2 linked regions of the Funiculus sociatus GB2-C1 genome follow. The protein of the gene in region 1 interacts with the protein of each later gene in a pairwise test. Links are inferred from orthologs where the notes say so. Each region holds a gene or a part of one and is shown in the gene's direction. Other genes may lie near its edges.

What was found.
Region 2: the proteins of eno (region 1) and rpe interact in binary tests that used the Escherichia coli proteins (3 or more experiments, as listed by UniProt). The link is inferred for Funiculus sociatus GB2-C1 from one-to-one orthologs.

The regions. Positions count from the first base shown.
Region 1 is NZ_JAMPKJ010000014.1:85,796-93,947, reverse strand. What follows is about bases 2,199-5,161. They hold eno (phosphopyruvate hydratase), read left to right. Parts: upstream 2,199-3,015; coding sequence 3,016-4,308; downstream 4,309-5,161. Other genes in these bases: argC (N-acetyl-gamma-glutamyl-phosphate reductase), read right to left, coding at 4,399-5,161; gloA (lactoylglutathione lyase), read right to left, coding at 2,257-2,685. Outside these bases: tkt (transketolase), read left to right, coding at 1-1,932; more of argC, read right to left, coding at 5,162-5,460; NDI42_RS09565 (helix-turn-helix domain-containing protein), read right to left, coding at 5,799-6,014; ribBA (bifunctional 3,4-dihydroxy-2-butanone-4-phosphate synthase/GTP cyclohydrolase II), read left to right, coding at 6,191-7,891; NDI42_RS09555 (tetratricopeptide repeat protein), read left to right, coding at 7,953-8,152. UniProt on the Escherichia coli protein: Catalyzes the reversible conversion of 2-phosphoglycerate (2-PG) into phosphoenolpyruvate (PEP). It is essential for the degradation of carbohydrates via glycolysis.
Region 2 is NZ_JAMPKJ010000001.1:212,396-220,563, reverse strand. What follows is about bases 3,089-6,067. They hold rpe (ribulose-phosphate 3-epimerase), read left to right. Parts: upstream 3,089-4,219; coding sequence 4,220-4,915; downstream 4,916-6,067. Other genes in these bases: NDI42_RS01055 (WD40 domain-containing protein), read left to right, coding at 5,107-6,067; NDI42_RS01065 (S8 family serine peptidase), read right to left, coding at 3,089-3,800. In the rest of the region: NDI42_RS01075 (hypothetical protein), read right to left, coding at 274-672; NDI42_RS01070 (serpin family protein), read right to left, coding at 669-1,937; more of NDI42_RS01065, read right to left, coding at 2,208-3,088; more of NDI42_RS01055, read left to right, coding at 6,068-6,516; NDI42_RS01050 (DUF2283 domain-containing protein), read left to right, coding at 6,975-7,214; NDI42_RS01045 (hypothetical protein), read right to left, coding at 7,300-7,824; NDI42_RS01040 (hypothetical protein), read right to left, coding at 7,925-8,168. UniProt on the Escherichia coli protein: Catalyzes the reversible epimerization of D-ribulose 5-phosphate to D-xylulose 5-phosphate.

The DNA.
Region 1 (8,152 bases):
AAATCAGGCCATCCAGGGCTACCAATGGGCGCTGCACCGATGGCATTTGTGCTTTGGGATCGCTTTATGCGGTGTAACCCGAAAAACCCCAAGTGGTTTAACCGCGATCGCTTTGTCCTCTCCGCTGGACATGGCTCAATGTTACAGTATGCCCTGCTGTATCTAGCTGGCTACGACAGCGTGACGCTGGAAGACATCAAGGAGTTCCGTCAGTGGGAATCAAGAACCCCAGGACACCCGGAAAACTTCATGACACCTGGAGTGGAAGTCACGACGGGGCCATTAGGACAAGGTATTTCTAACGCTGTAGGCTTAGCGATCGCTGAAGCTCACCTAGCAGCTAAGTTTAACAAGCCCGATAGCACCATCGTAGACCACTATACCTATGTAATTTTAGGTGATGGTTGCAACATGGAAGGTGTTTCCGGCGAAGCTTGTTCCTTGGCGGGACACTTGGGTTTGGGTAAACTCATTGCTCTGTACGACGACAACCACATTTCCATCGATGGCTCCACTGACCTAGCTTTCACCGAAGATGTCGGTAAGCGCTTTGAAGCTTACGGTTGGCACGTTCTGACTGTAGAAGACGGCAATACCGACCTAGAGGCAATTCACAAAGCAATTGAAGCAGCAAAAGCTGTCACAGATAAGCCCTCAATGATCAAAGTCCGCACCACCATTGGTTACGGCTCCCCCAATAAAGCCAATACCGCAGGTGTCCACGGTTCCGCATTGGGTGGCTCAGAAGTAACTGCAACCCGTGAAAAACTCGGTTGGGAATACGAGCCTTTTCAGGTTCCAGAAGATGCCCTCAACCATTGGCGCAAAGCCGTTGAACGCGGTGCTAAGTACGAGGAAGAGTGGAATAAGAACTTCGCCGATTACAAAGCCAAGTATGGTGCCGAAGCAGCCCAACTAGAACAAATGCTCAGCGGCAAACTGGCAGAAGGTTGGGAGAAGGTACTACCTACCTACACCCCAGAAGATAAGGCAGATTCCACCCGCAATCAGTCTGGTAAGTGCCTCAACGCCTTGGCTGATGTTGTCCCCGGATTACTTGGCGGTTCTGCTGACTTAGCTCACTCCTGCATGACCTTGCTCAAGTCTTCCGGCGACTTCCAGCCCGGTCATTACGAAAATCGCAACATCCGCTTTGGTGTCCGCGAACACGGCATGGGAGCGATTTGTAACGGCATTGCGCTACATGGTTCCGGATTAATCCCTTACGGTGCCACCTTCTTAGTTTTTGCTGACTATATGCGGGCGGCGATTCGTATTTCAGCATTGTCCCACGCAGGTGCTATCTGGGTGATGACCCACGACTCCATCCAGCTAGGTGAAGATGGCCCCACCCACCAACCAGTTGAAACCATCGCATCTCTGCGGGCAATTCCCCAGCTAACAGTGATTCGTCCCGCTGATGGTAACGAAACCTCTGGTTCTTATAAGGTAGCGATTGAAGCTGCTAACCAAAATCGCCCGACGTTGCTGGCGCTGTCTCGTCTAGCACAGCCCAACTTGCCTGGCACTTCTATTGAAGGCGTGGCTAAGGGTGCTTACACCCTCTCTGACAGCGATGGTACTCCTGACATCATCCTGATGGGTACAGGTAGCGAACTTCAACTCTGCGCTGGTGCAGCCGACAAGCTGCGCGGTGAAGGCAAGAAAGTCCGCGTCGTCTCCATACCTAGCTGGGAACTGTTCGACGCGCAGGATGCGGCTTACCGCGAGTCTGTGTTACCTAAAGGTGTCACTAAGCGCTTAGCTGTGGAAGCAGCTTCTAGCTTCGGCTGGTGCCGTTACATTGGCAGTGAAGGCGCGATGATCAGCGTTGACCGTTTTGGCGTTTCCGCCCCCGGCCCCGTGGCTCTAGAGAAGTTTGGCTTCACTGTTGACAACGTAGTTGCCAAGGCTAAAGAATTGCTCGGTTAATAACAACTCAATAATCTCTTGAGGGGTGGGCATTTTGACCGCCCCTTTTTTATTGGCAAAAATACAGATATCCTTCGCCAACAAGCGGGCGGGGTAACAACCTCGCCAGTATTGAGGTTTTTGTTTACAACTTGTTCTTTTTATGACAACTTGTACTCTTAATGTCTCAGTATAATTGCTGTCTAGTTCAGCTCGGCTAATTTCTAGAAAAGATGAACATCGCTAACAAAAAAAGTATTGGGTAGGATGCAAAAAAAGCCCGGATGGTGCGCGGGCTTTGTCTGTATAGCCCCACTCTATAAGGGCGCGAGCGACATCGCAAATCTAGCGACTTGCTGCTTCAGCCGCTTCCTGCTTTTGGGCACCCTGAGTCCCCAGTTGAATCAACTCCACCTTGTATCCATTCGGGTCTTCCACAAACGCTATCACCGTCGAACCGTGCTTCATGGGCCCTGGTTCCCGCGAGACTTTGCCGCCACGCGCCTTTATTTCATTACAGGTGGCGTAAATATCATCAACACCAATAGCAATGTGACCGTAGGCATCTCCCAAATCGTACTGTTCTTTGCCCCAGTTGTAGGTTAGTTCTAACACCGTGTGGTCAGACTCATCGCCATAACCCACAAAAGCCAGGGTAAATTCGCCGCCAGGATAATCTTTTTGGCGCAGCAACTTCATGTCCAGCAGTTCGCAGTAAAATTTCAAAGACTCTTCTAAGTTGCCGACTCTCAGCATGGTGTGTAGCATTCGCATCGTTTTAATCCCAAATTCCTTCTTAATATGACGCTTGAGTGTCCGTTCAGGACGTATTCTAACAATCGGGCTACAAAACCTGATCCAGTTCAGTGAGACTACTAGATGTCAACAAATTTGTAACGTAAATCCCCCCAACCCCCGAATTTATGGGGGCTTTGAGGATACCCCGATAAATTCGGGGGCTTTGAAAATACCTCCCTTGAAGAAGGGGACTAGGGGGAGCAAATGTGTGACAACGAAATATCTGAACTGTATTGGGCTAAAAGCCGATTGAAGGCCTGCATAAATGTGAGCCACTTGCAATCTTGCTATTAAGGGTGAAACAAAATGATGAACACGCCAGATACAGCCATTGACGCTATTGTGGCTCGTGAAATTCTCGACTCTCGCGGTCGTCCGACAGTGGAAGCAGAAGTTTATCTGATCAACGGTGCGGTGGGGCTGGCTCAGGTTCCCAGTGGAGCATCTACAGGGACTTTTGAGGCACACGAACTGCGGGATGATGATAAAAGCCGCTACGGTGGGAAAGGTGTCCTCACGGCGGTGAAGAATGTTGAGGAGAAAATCGCGCCTGAATTAATGGAGTTGGACGCGCTGGATCAGGTGTTGATTGATACCACGATGATTCAAATCGATGGCTCGGAAAATAAATCGAACCTGGGCGCAAATGCTATTCTTGCCGTCTCGCTGGCAAATGCTAAAGCTGCTGCTGCGACTCTAGAATTGCCTCTTTATCGCTATTTGGGGGGGCCGTTGTCGAATGTGTTGCCAGTACCGTTGATGAATGTGATTAACGGTGGTGCTCACGCTGATAATAATGTGGATTTCCAAGAGTTCATGATTGTGCCTATTGGGGCAACTTCTTTCCGAGAAGCACTGCGTTGGGGTGCTGAAGTGTTTGCGGCTTTAGCTAAGGTGTTGAAGGATAAGAATTTGCTAACAGGCGTAGGGGATGAAGGCGGTTTTGCGCCAAATTTAGAGTCGAATCAAGCGGCTTTAGAATTGTTAGTGGCGGCGATAGAGAAGGCTGGTTATAAGCCAGGAGAACAAGTTGCTTTGGCTCTGGATGTTGCCGCTAGCGAGTTCTACAAAGATGGTCAGTATGTTTACGATGGAGCATCCCATTCGCCTGCTGATTTTATTGAGTATATGGCGAAGTTAGCCGGGCAATATCCGATTATTTCCATTGAGGATGGTTTGCACGAGGAAGACTGGGAAAGTTGGAAACTTTTGACGCAGAAAGTGGGCGCATCTGTGCAACTTGTTGGTGACGATTTATTTGTTACCAACCCGATTCGATTACAAAAAGGAATTGAACAGGCAGCTGCTAATTCAATCCTGATTAAACTTAATCAAATTGGTTCTCTAACGGAAACTTTGGCAACTATCGACCTAGCTACCCGGAATGGTTTCCGGTCGATTATCAGCCATCGTTCCGGCGAAACTGAAGACACGACAATTGCCGATTTAGCCGTAGCAACTCGCGCAGGTCAAATCAAAACTGGTTCTCTGTGCCGCAGCGAACGGGTAGCGAAATATAACCGCTTGCTGCGAATTGAAGATGAATTGGGCGATCGCGCAACTTATGCCGCTACTGTAGGTATGGGGCCAACAATTTAGCCATCCCCGCAGTTTTCGGTACGGGAGGCTCAGCCTCCCACCCCCTCGTTCCCAGGCTCAGCCTGGGAACGAGAATATGAGGTGTCTTATTCATGGGTAAAAGCCCATAGTTGGCAACCCAAGTGTTTCTTCCCAACCCATCATTAGGTTGAGACACTGGAGGGCTTGACCTGCTTGCCCTTTGACTAAGTTGTCAATTGCTGACATAACTATTACGCGGTCGGTGCGGGGATCAACTTCGATGCCGATATAGCATAAATTGGTACCGCAAGCCCACTTTGTTTGTGGGTAAGTGCCGCCTGGTAACATTTTGACGAAAGGAGATGAGCGGTAGAAGGCTTTGTAAATGGTCAGTAAATCTTCTCGCACCAGTCCGGGATCGCGCAGGGTGGCGTAAACGGTGGCTAAAATTCCGCGCACCATCGGGATCAGGTGCGGGGTAAATTGTACTCTGACTTCGTGTCCAGCCAAATCGCTACAAACTTGCTCAATTTCTGGGGTATGGCGGTGCCTTCCGCCGACTCCGTAAGGGCCAAGCGAGTTGTCAGCCTCAGCTAGTAACAGATTGGTTTTTGCTTGCCGTCCGCCGCCAGATGTGCCGGATTTGGCATCGATAATGGCGGTTTCTGACAAGATTAATCCTTGCTTTAAGAGTGGTGAGAGTGCCAGGAGACTCGCGGTAGGGTAGCAACCAGCACAACCTATTAGCGAGGCTTCGGCAATGCGATCGCGGTATAGTTCCGGTAAGCCATAAGCTGCTGTGGCAGCAATTTCTCGATCTGCGCGATCGCCACCATACCAGGATTGGTATGTTTCCAAGTCAAAAAATCGGTAGTCAGCCGATAAATCCAGCACTTTGCACCCCTTCGCCACCAATGCTGGTGCCATCTGATAGGCAAGCCCATTCGGCAAGGAGAGAAAAACGACTTTACAGCGACTGGCAATGGTGTCTAAATCCAGGGGTTCTATGTTTAAGTCAACGCAATGACCTAGATGCGGGTAGAGGTCGGAAAATGGCTTTCCGGCACTACTTTCGCCACCTAAGTAAACCAGTTCGACTCCCGGATGCTCCTTCAAGAGTCTGACCAGTTGCACACCACCATAGCCCGACGCGCCAACAATTCCAACTGGCACACGTCCTAATTCACCCATGATGCTCTTGTTTCCTAAAAATCTTTAATTTTAAGCGGTCAGTAATCAGCCAAAGTCAAAGCGATCGCACAAAGCTACTTTTGCTGCATTGTAGTATCAAAACTAAGATTTGGTGGTAGAAATTTTAACATAATCGTCCAGCGCGACAATGTTAGTTGCCGGGATTCAAGGCTAACTATAGCAACTAATCGTATATTGCTCCGATAATTTAGTAATTTATTCAGTTAATAAAAGCACTGCTACTGCTAAATAGTTTTGGCTTTCCTGCGGATTCTAATTAGCTTTATTCATCACCATGCTGATATATCGCAGTTCCTATATAAGTTGTGGCAATTCTGTCATTCAATTCCTTTTAATAGTTCACTCGGTGACACATTTAAGGCTTTTGCTAAGCGGACAATATTGATTAAGGCAACGTTTCTTTCACCGCGCTCAATTCCGCCAATATAGGTGCGGTGTAAATCTGTCAGTTCTGCCAAATCTTCCTGAGAAAGCCCTAGTGCTTTTCTCAGTTGTCGGACTTGTTCGCCAAATTTTTCAAGCTCAGGTGCCACTATTAGGAGAAAGGATGATACTTCAACTACCGATTGTGCCACAGACTATAAGTATCAAGTGTGAGCGATCGCGCGTTAGCAACATCGCTCTATAATCTAAGTGACTGCCCCTCTTAGTGGTGGCAACAGGCTACTATCAAGAGAGATAGTTTTTTACGGTTTATTGTTGTTAATCTGTGGAATTGCCTCAAAGCCAAGATGCGAAGCATCGCGCTGCTTCAAACCAAACGTTTAAATTTGACTCGATTGATGCTGCCTTAGCAGACCTCAAGGCTGGGCGGATGGTCGTGGTAGTGGATGATGAGAGTCGGGAAAACGAAGGTGATTTGATTTGTGCGGCGCAGTTCGCCACGCCGGACACAATCAATTTCATGGCGGTGTATGCGCGGGGTCTGATTTGTCTGGCGCTGACAGGCGATCGCTTGGATGAACTCGATCTGCCCTTGATGGTTAGCAACAACACCGACAGCAACCAAACCGCCTTCACCATCAGCATCGATGCCTCCCCTACTATGGGTGTACGCACAGGAATTTCTGCTGAAGATAGGGCGCTGACGATCCAGGTAGCTATCAATCCCGCAACATCCCCACAAGACTTGCGCCGTCCGGGTCACATATTCCCTCTACGGGCGCGGGAAGGTGGCGTTTTGAAACGGGCGGGTCATACAGAAGCCGGGGTTGACTTGCCAAAATTGGCAGGATTATATCCAGCTGGGGTGATCTGCGAAATTCAAAATCCCGATGGTTCGATGGCGCGGTTGCCGGAGTTAATAGAATACTCCAAGATGCACAATCTGAAAATTATCAGTATTGCTGACTTAATTAGTTACCGCCTCAATCACGAAAGATTCGTCTGTCGAGAAACAATTGCCGAATTGCCTACTCAGTTTGGCAATTTCCAAATTTACGCTTACCGTAACACCCTAGATCAATCAGAAACAGTTGCTATTGTTAAGGGCAACCCAGCTGATTTTAATGACAAAAAGGTGATGGTGCGGATGCACTCGGAATGTCTGACTGGTGATGCTTTGGGTTCTCTGCGTTGCGACTGCCGAATGCAGCTGCAAGCGGCGCTGAAAATGATTGAAAATGCCGGATCAGGCGTTGTGGTTTATCTGCGGCAAGAAGGGCGGGGAATTGGTCTAATTAATAAGTTGAAAGCCTATTCTTTGCAAGATATGGGGCTGGATACTGTAGAAGCAAATGAGCGATTGGGATTTCCTGCCGATTTGCGGAATTATGGGGTAGGAGCGCAAATTCTCAACGATTTAGGTATAACAAAAATTTGCTTGATTACTAATAATCCCCGCAAAATTGCTGGGTTGAAAGGGTACGGTTTGGAGGTGGTAGATCGGGTGCCGTTGTTAATTGAGGCAAATGATTATAATTCGATCTATCTAGCGACAAAAGCCCAAAAGTTGGGTCATATGCTGTTGCAGACGTATTTAGTTACGGTAGCGCTGCACTGGCAGGATGAACCGCAGGTAACGGAACGCTACGAAAGATTGGATAAACTGCGGCATTTGGCAAGAAGTCACGATTTGTTGTTGCAGGAAGAAACGAGACCTGTAGCGATCGCGCTTTTCGGGAAACCATCGCTAACTGTTCACTTGGGTTTTGACCAACCGCATCTGGCAGCATCCGATTGGTATCAGGACAATGGTCATCCTTATGTGAAAGCGATCGCGCAAATTCTCGATGCTTTATTGCAATGGCAGCATTTGGAAGGACTGGAATTTATGATTTCAACTGGTTTAGACCCGCTGACAGGGTTACAAATACACCTAGATCGGCAAACCTTCCCTATAGGTACTCTACCTTCCTCTGTTTGTGACAACTTAGAAACTCAAAAAATCTACAGTTTTCAGGGATTTTAGATTTTAGATTTTGGATTGAAGACAAAAATCCAAAATCTAAAATCCAAAATTGGATAAAGCCATGCAATATCAATACACAATAAAAATTTTGGGACTGGCGATTCTACTGAGTGGATTATCCCTCAATCCCCATTCCCTAATCCCCAGCCCCCAGTCCCCAGTATTAGCTCAATTAAGTGCTGAGGAATTGTTTAATCGGGGCGAACGAAAGTATAACAAAGGTGACTACAGCGATGCTGTCACAGATTTCAATGAAGCACT
Region 2 (8,168 bases), on another replicon or contig:
ATCTGGGGGGCGGACATTTAGGTAAAAAAAATACCGTTCCTACGCAAATTGCACTAGAACACTCATAGCAGTTTTTCCACCGATTTGTTGATAAATCAGGCAAAGGTTGGCAAGAGTTTCAAATTTGTCCCCTTGAGATACTTAGGCTACCAGAATAACCCGATTCCAAGTTAATAATAAGCAGGCGATCGCTTCTACTTTTTTCATCCCCAGTCTCTGGTTGGAAACGAAAACAGGGAGGTGGCTTGATTCCAAAATGAGGCTAAAAGCTATTTAGGATAAGCGTTTGCGAACAACACCCTCAGCGATTTGACTAATACCCGGAAGACGCACCGATTTACGTTGCCATAGACGCACCATCAACCATAAACTGACTAAAAAGTAACCCGATGTCAGCAGGCTATTGATAAATAATAAGCGCAAGGTCAAAAACTCGGAAGTTTGGGCAACTCCAGCACCCACCAAAATGTATGCCATCAGCCAAGCCATAGCCAGCGTCACGGAAAGTCGGCTCACGGTTTGTTGTTGTCGATTACCCTCCCGTCGGTAAAGCGTCCACAGCGCCGGGAAAAAGCCAACCACAGGCATCAAATAAATAAATAGTTGGTATAGTGGGGTTTCCAGCTCGTCCCTACTGATGTTTTTATTGTCCAACAAGTCAATTTCTTTCATTGCGGTTCCACAATAGACCCCATAAATAGAACGGTTCCAGTTTGATTATCTCTAATGCAAGAGAAGAACGGGCGGTCTACAATCATTCGGAACGGTTCTTCTGGCCTGCGCGCCAATGAGGTCACTACGCCTACGGCAGTTACTGCTGCTGCTTCGGTGCCTTCTTCGTTTACTTCTACAAAGGTTTTATGCTTGACTTGGTTAAGCTGGAGTGGAATAGAACTCATTTGAGTAAAATTGGCTTTTGAGTCAAAAGCAGACTCCATACCTAACGCTTTTAGGGACTCTGCTAAGGAAGTTTCGTACTCCATTTTAAAGCGAGGCATTTGAATCAATCCTGGTCGCATTGTGAACTTGTTCATCCATTGCTCCCAGTTTTCAGTGTTGAGTTGTTGATATAAAGCTGTCAGATTAGAATTTTGTTTTGGCAGAAAAATATAAAAACTCAGCCTTTCTTGACCATAGGGAATACTTATTGCCTGAAACTGGTCTGTCTCATAGTATCTATATTTTCCGTTTCGCGACATCATTGGATGTTGTTTCTGAGCGCCATTTGTTAAGTAAAAGGGTTTATTAACTGTATTTGCTTTATCAAATTCATTTGTCCAGATGCCTTTAAAATAAATAGCATTGATTAAGAAAAGCACGTGATCTGAACTTAGACCATTGACAATCTGATTGATTTTGCCGCGAGTATTCTCCTTTACCCAATTATTCATAACAGATGGGGAATCAGGGTTATTAAAATCTAAATCGGTAATTTTTGCTTGATAAAATTGCCGATTCCTCTGGAGAAAGTCTGGATTAAAAGAAACTCCTTGTCTTGCCCAAAGGGAGTTCGCGATAGTCAATTGTACTTGGGGGTCTGGATTTTCTAGGATTGCTTTTAAAGCTTCATTGGAGCTGTTTACTTCCTGTAAACTCATTCCTTGGATTTCCAGGGTGTTCGCCATTGCTTGTTGAGTTTTGCCGCTGGCACCGTTGTAGGTCATGGCAAGAGCGATCGCTACACTAGAAGGCGAAATAAAAACGTTCTTGCCGCTGTCTTTTTTCAGAATTTGCTTGAACAGCTTGAAACCAAATTTAGTATTAGCAGCAACCAGCTTTTGATCTACAGAACTATTCTTAGACACTTGTGCCTGCACTTGATTGGGACGAGCGATCGCTATATTAGGATTTTTTAGTGATGACCATCCAACTAAACCCAAAACGATGATACTTGCAGATGCGATCGCTTTTACTTGATTTAATATTTGCGGATTCATTTTGTTGCTTTTTTGCCATAACATTCTTTATATCTAGAATGACGGACAAAAAACACAAACGTTCCATCTGTTACAGTTTTAGTAACTGATTGAGAAGCATGATCACCCGGCGATTAAAAATTGCGGCTACACAAACGAAGCATTATTACCCGGAGATTGGACGCGGCTACACAAACGAAGTCCGGATGGTGCGCGGACTATAATAAAATCCGCACACCATCCGGGCTTTGTTTGCGTAGCGCCATTTAGACTGAGCGCAATTTTTTCTTTTTATTTTTTCGGTACAGTCCACCAAGCCAAAGCGTAAGGCTGGGTATCTTCATTAACTTTCTGACGATACTGGACGCGGATTTTGTAGCGACCAGTGGCGGGAATTTCGTGAAAAATGTGTTCTACACTGTCAACATCGCTTTGTGAAGACCAGATACTTTTGCTGATGTCATCGTCTTCGACGCGCATCAAGTAAATGTCAAGGTTGTTTAAACCGCGATCGCTAAAACTTTCCCCAACATCATACCGCTGGTTCTTATTTTTATCTTGCAACTCCACCAGGCGATCCCAAGCAAGCGTAACTGAGACAAAACTGCCTTGTTGCAGCGGTTGTTCTAACACATAATCTTGAAACGATGACTCTTTTACAGTCTGGTAATCCCAACCTATCGGCGGGAGTGCAGCATCAGGTTTCCACTGGCCAGGACTAAATTGCTGGTAAGCTCGAAAAGCATTCAATTGTCCCGTACCCATTTGGAAATCTAACGGTATTTTTTGGTCTTTGTAGGCATCAGATTCTAACCAATTGCGATTATCTTTGGTCAAAATATCGCGGCTCATTCCCAAGCGTAAACCATCGCCACTATCTTTGATTTTCTCCGCCGAGTTCAACAGCACCGCTTTCATCACTTCGTGGCGGCGGGAATCTAAACTCCAGTTAGACTGTTTTGCTCGCAGCTGGCGATCGCCATATTCTTGTAACAAAGCCACAGAAGCTGTAACATGTGGAGCGGCAAAACTCGTCCCCGTGACACTATCAACCTTTCCTTCCAGATTCAATAAATCAATATTGCTCCCCGGCGCTGCTAAATTAATCGAACGGCGGGGCCCGACATTAATTTCGCGGTTAATCAAACGCCTGCCAATACCAACGGGTGCAGCACTCAAATTGCCAAAGTCCACTTTAGTAAAAACATCCTGGCGGCGCGTTGTGTAAGCAATATTCACACCATTAAAATTGTCAGTGGGAATGGGAATGCCGCCATTGCCTTGATTACCAGCAATTACATAAATCACGTCGTGAACCCGCGAAGACCAGTCAATACATTGTGTTAACAAAGCATTGCCATCCAAAACCGGATCGGTTCGCGAGTCTCGTTCCAAAGATTCGCCAAAACTAAAATTAATCGCTCGGACATCGCCCCCATTTTGCAGTGCTACGTGTTGAGCAGATAAACACTCCTCCGGTTGTCCTGCTTTTTGGGGTGAGCCAACAGCAGAAGAATATAGCCGTGCCTCCGGTGCCACTCCCGGTAAAGCTTTATCCGAGCTAATCATCACAGCCGCTACCATTGCCGCATGAGCATCGACATTGCTATCAGCTTTAGCTGGGGTATCGCGATAAAAGACTCGCATTAGAGAGAATGTTCGCTTCTTGGACGCAGTTTTATCTAACCCAAATTGCCCCGGTCTGCCAATTTCCACCTGACCAATAGCAATCTTTCGTCCCAATAAATTATAAGGAGGGGCGTGCAGCTTGCGGACATCAATGCCAGATTCTCCGAGTGATGACGTATCTTTAGCCAGTGAGGAAGGTGCAGTAATCAGTGGAATACTGATTCCCCAAACAAGCCATGCCAGTTTTTTGACAATTTGCTGCTGCGTCAAGGAAACTTCTCCAATGAATGTGTGAAGGGTTGATTGATACTTACGCTTCGGTGCAATTTTTTCTTAGCCTCCCTTAAAAAGGGGGGTTGGGGGGATCAATACGTGATGGAACTCAGTTTTTGATCCCCCCAACCCTAATTTATGGGGAGTTCTAATCTGTAAAAACGTGATGGAACTTAGGTTTTGATCCCCCTGCCCCCTTAAAAAGGGGGTTCTGATGTGGGGGGATATAACATGATGGAACTTAGGTTTTGATCCCCACTGCCCCCGTTTTTTAGGGAGGTTCTGAATCTGCGTTCTAATCTATAAAATTACGCATTGCATTACTTCACAATTTTTTAAGACTTGCGACATCTTTTGTTAAACTTATTACAACCCAAGGACGCAAAAGAGTATTAATAGCCATGAGCCAGAAGCCGATTGTTGTAGCTCCATCAATCCTATCAGCTGATTTCAGTAGGCTGGGAGAGGAAATCCGGGCGGTAGATGCCGCTGGTGCAGATTGGATTCACATTGATGTGATGGATGGTCGCTTTGTCCCCAATATCACCATTGGCCCGCTGATTGTAGAAGCTATTCGTCCTGTTACACAAAAGCCGCTGGATGTCCACCTGATGATCGTGGAACCAGAAAAGTATGTCGCAGATTTTGCTAAGGCGGGGGCCGATCATATCTACGTTCATGCGGAACACAACGCCTCACCGCATCTGCACCGGACTCTAGGACAAATTAAGGAACTGGGCAAAAAGGCTGGTGTCGTTCTCAATCCTTCTACTCCTTTGGATTTGATTGAGTATGTGCTGGAGCTTTGCGATCTGGTATTAATTATGAGCGTTAACCCCGGTTTCGGCGGTCAAAGTTTTATCCCAGAGATGGTGCCAAAAATCCGGAAGCTGCGCCAGATGTGCGATGAACGCGGTTTAGATCCCTGGATTGAAGTGGATGGGGGTTTGAAAGGTAACAATACTTGGCAGGTTTTGGAAGCTGGCGCTAATGCAATTGTGGCGGGTTCTGCTGTGTTTAAGGCGAAGGATTACGCTGAAGCAATTGAAGGTATTCGTAATAGTAAGCGTCCGACTCCTGAGTTGGCTAAGGTTTAATTTAATTAATTATGCCTGCATCCTCGAAGGGTGCGGCTACGCTAACGAAGCCTGCGATCGCAGGCTTTTTTTGTTGTTAGATGGGGGAGAATGCGATCGCCTTCTTCTCCTGTATGCCAAAAGGTATCTTGTAAGTTAAGACAGAGATGATCACAATCAATCCCCGCCGATCGTAATTTTAGGTGAAGCTAATGCCACGCAGTGAAGACGAGTTACCGGATTTAAAGGCTGCGGTAGAGAACCTTACAGAACAGATTAGTAATCCCCAAAGCTTTGTAGTTTCGTTACACAGGGACAGTTCCGACATCAAGGAGTTCCACACCAAAATGGCTCATGTAGCTGATGCGCTTGAGAGTCGGCTGGGTGAGATGGAAAAAAATATCAGCGGCGCAATTCGTGACGAAATGGGTGATTGGGCTGATAGGCTTGAGAGTCGGCTGGATAATATGGAAAAAAATATCATCCGCGAGGTCGGCGATCTGCGTACCACAGTAACGGAAGTAAATGACAAACTTGATGAACTAATTGCCAAGTTAGACAAATCGCTGGAGCCTGCCAAGTTAGACAAATCGCTGGAGCCGCATCAATCTTGGCGATGCGTACAGATGCTCAGTCATTCCGATCGTGTTTGCTCCGTCGCCTTTAGCCCAGATGGGCAGCTACTCGCTAGTGGCAGTTGGGACACTATCAAACTTTGGCATCCGGGTACAGGCGAAGAAATCTGTACTCTCACTTGTCATTCTGACTCGGTTTCTGGCTTCGCCTTTAGCCCAGATGGGCAGCTACTCGCTAGTGGCAGTGGGGACGACACTATCAAGATTTGGCATCCGGGTACGGGCGAAGAAATCTGCACTTTCACTGGTCATTCCGACTGGGTTTCTTGCATTGCCTTTAGCCCGGATGGGCAGCTACTCGCGAGTGGCAGTGCTGACAAGACTATCAAACTTTGGCATCCGGGTACAGGCGAACAAATCCGCACTCTCCTCACTGGTCATTCCAATTATGTTTCTTCCGTCGCCTTTAGCCCGGACGGGCAGATACTTGCTAGTAGTGGCAGGGGTGACAAGACTATCAAGATTTGGCATCCGGGTACAGGCGAAGAAATCCGCACTCTCACTGGTCATTCTGACTCGGTTGCTTCCGTCGCCTTTAGCCCAGATGGGCAGCTACTCGCTAGTCGCAGTGGGGACGACACTATCAAGATTTGGCATCCGGGTACAGGCGAAGAAATCTGCACTTTCACTGGTCATTGCGACTGGGTTTCTTGCATTGCCTTTAGCCCGGATGGGCAGCTACTCGCTAGTGGCAGTGGGGACGACACTATCAAGATTTGGCATCCGGGTACGGGCGAAGAAATCTGCACTTTCACTGGTCATTCCGACTGGGTTTCTTGCATTGCCTTTAGCCCGGATGGGCAGCTACTCGCTAGTGGCAGTAACGACAAGACTATCAAACTTTGGCATCCGGGTACGGGCGAAGAAATCCGCACTCTCACTGGTCATTCCAACTGTGTTAATTCCGTCGCCTTTAGCCCGGATGGGCAGCTACTCGCTAGTGGTGGCAGTGAGGACAACACTATCAAGATTTGGCGGCGGGATTGAGGAAGGTAAAAGAAGGAGAAAAGAGCTTGTTTTAAGTTGGGGTTGAGATTGTGGGTTAAGTGTGTAAGGCATAATAATCTAACCTAAGTTGCTAGTGATGCGCTCATACTTTTTCTCTCCTCCTGGCATCCCCTTTAAAAAGATAGGACTGTTTCATTCCCAGAAAATCCGCCAGCGATTGAAATCGCTGTCTCATAGCGAAAGTCGTCTGAAGACGACTCAAATATACTCTTTATAGTCGTCTTGAGACGACTTGGGCTATTAGCCAGGGACTTAAGTCCCTGGCGGGTGAGGGCAGAATAAAACAGCCCTACCCTTAAAAAGGGGGATTTTGAATCTTCCCACCGTCTTGATGCTTCCTAATAAAGGAGATTCCCTCCGAGTTCCAGCATCGCTTTTTCAGGGGGTTAGGAGGAATAAAACTGTCTATATTTAGAACTAACAACTTGCGTTATTTTATGAAACTTACTTACGATCCAAGATACAACATTGCTTATATCTACCTACAAGAAAAAATAGTACAGGTAGAAACCATCCAGGTAAGTGATGAAATGAATGTGGATATAGCGCCAGACGGCACTATTTATGGAATTGAACTACTTAATGCAAATCAACAATTAGGAGCCGATAATCAGGGAAAGTTGATTGTAGTAAATGAAGCTTTGGGAGAATCTTCCGAGATTAAACTGGCACTATGAAAGATTTATAATAAACAAAAAAAGGCGATCGCTTCCGGATCGCCTAAGTTTCAACAACCAACGTTTAATTCAGTTTTAGATTGCTTTAGTGCTTGCGATCGCTTAGCCACTTAGCAGCCACAATACCAAAGACGGCTGCAACCATTGGATTGCTCAAAAACTTGACAACCGCAGGCTGATCTGCTAACACTTCTTGGAAGATATCCGGGTGGCTGTGATAGGTAAAGGAAGCCAGTTTGCTGACATCATCAGCACTCATGTGCTTGGGGTTATGGGTAGAGAGTCCCAACTGTTGCTCAAGTTGGCGATCGCTTAATCCCCTTTGCTTCAAATGCTTGAAGAATTCCTTGGCTACATCATCGCGTTCGTTGGGTTTAATTTGCGCGATCGCTTTTTGCAGTTCGGGTTCCATCTGCGCTGGTGGAATGCTGTTTGGATGCAGGGAACGTCCGAACAGTTGACGACGCTCATCTCTTGAGGAACGTTGAGCAAAATCATCAAAACTTTGGTAATCCTTTGTTGGATCGCTAGGAGCATCTTCAAGAGATTCGCTGTTACCCCCAGCTAAATCGTTCATTACTTGACGCTTATATTGTTCGCTGCTGGTCATTTTTGTTATCTCCTGGTTCAATCACGAAAAAACTTATTAAATTTTGAGTCGAGACGCGGTTTATAGCGTCTATAAGGATGGTTTTTGATGTCCTGTTAGACTATGCGCCTTGATACTGAATCTGCTTTGACTGAACGTCATATTTTGCAGTCAAAATCAGTTTTTTATCAGGGGCATACATCAACACAGTTAAATCTTGGTTTGGGAAATTCTTGTGGAATCCTTGAACTAAAGACTTGGATAAATCCTTAACTTCATTTGGACGCACTTGCGGCGAAATTACAACTCCTAATTTGTTGTTATCTCGCACGTAAGCATCATTAACCAATCCTTTAGCAGTCTGC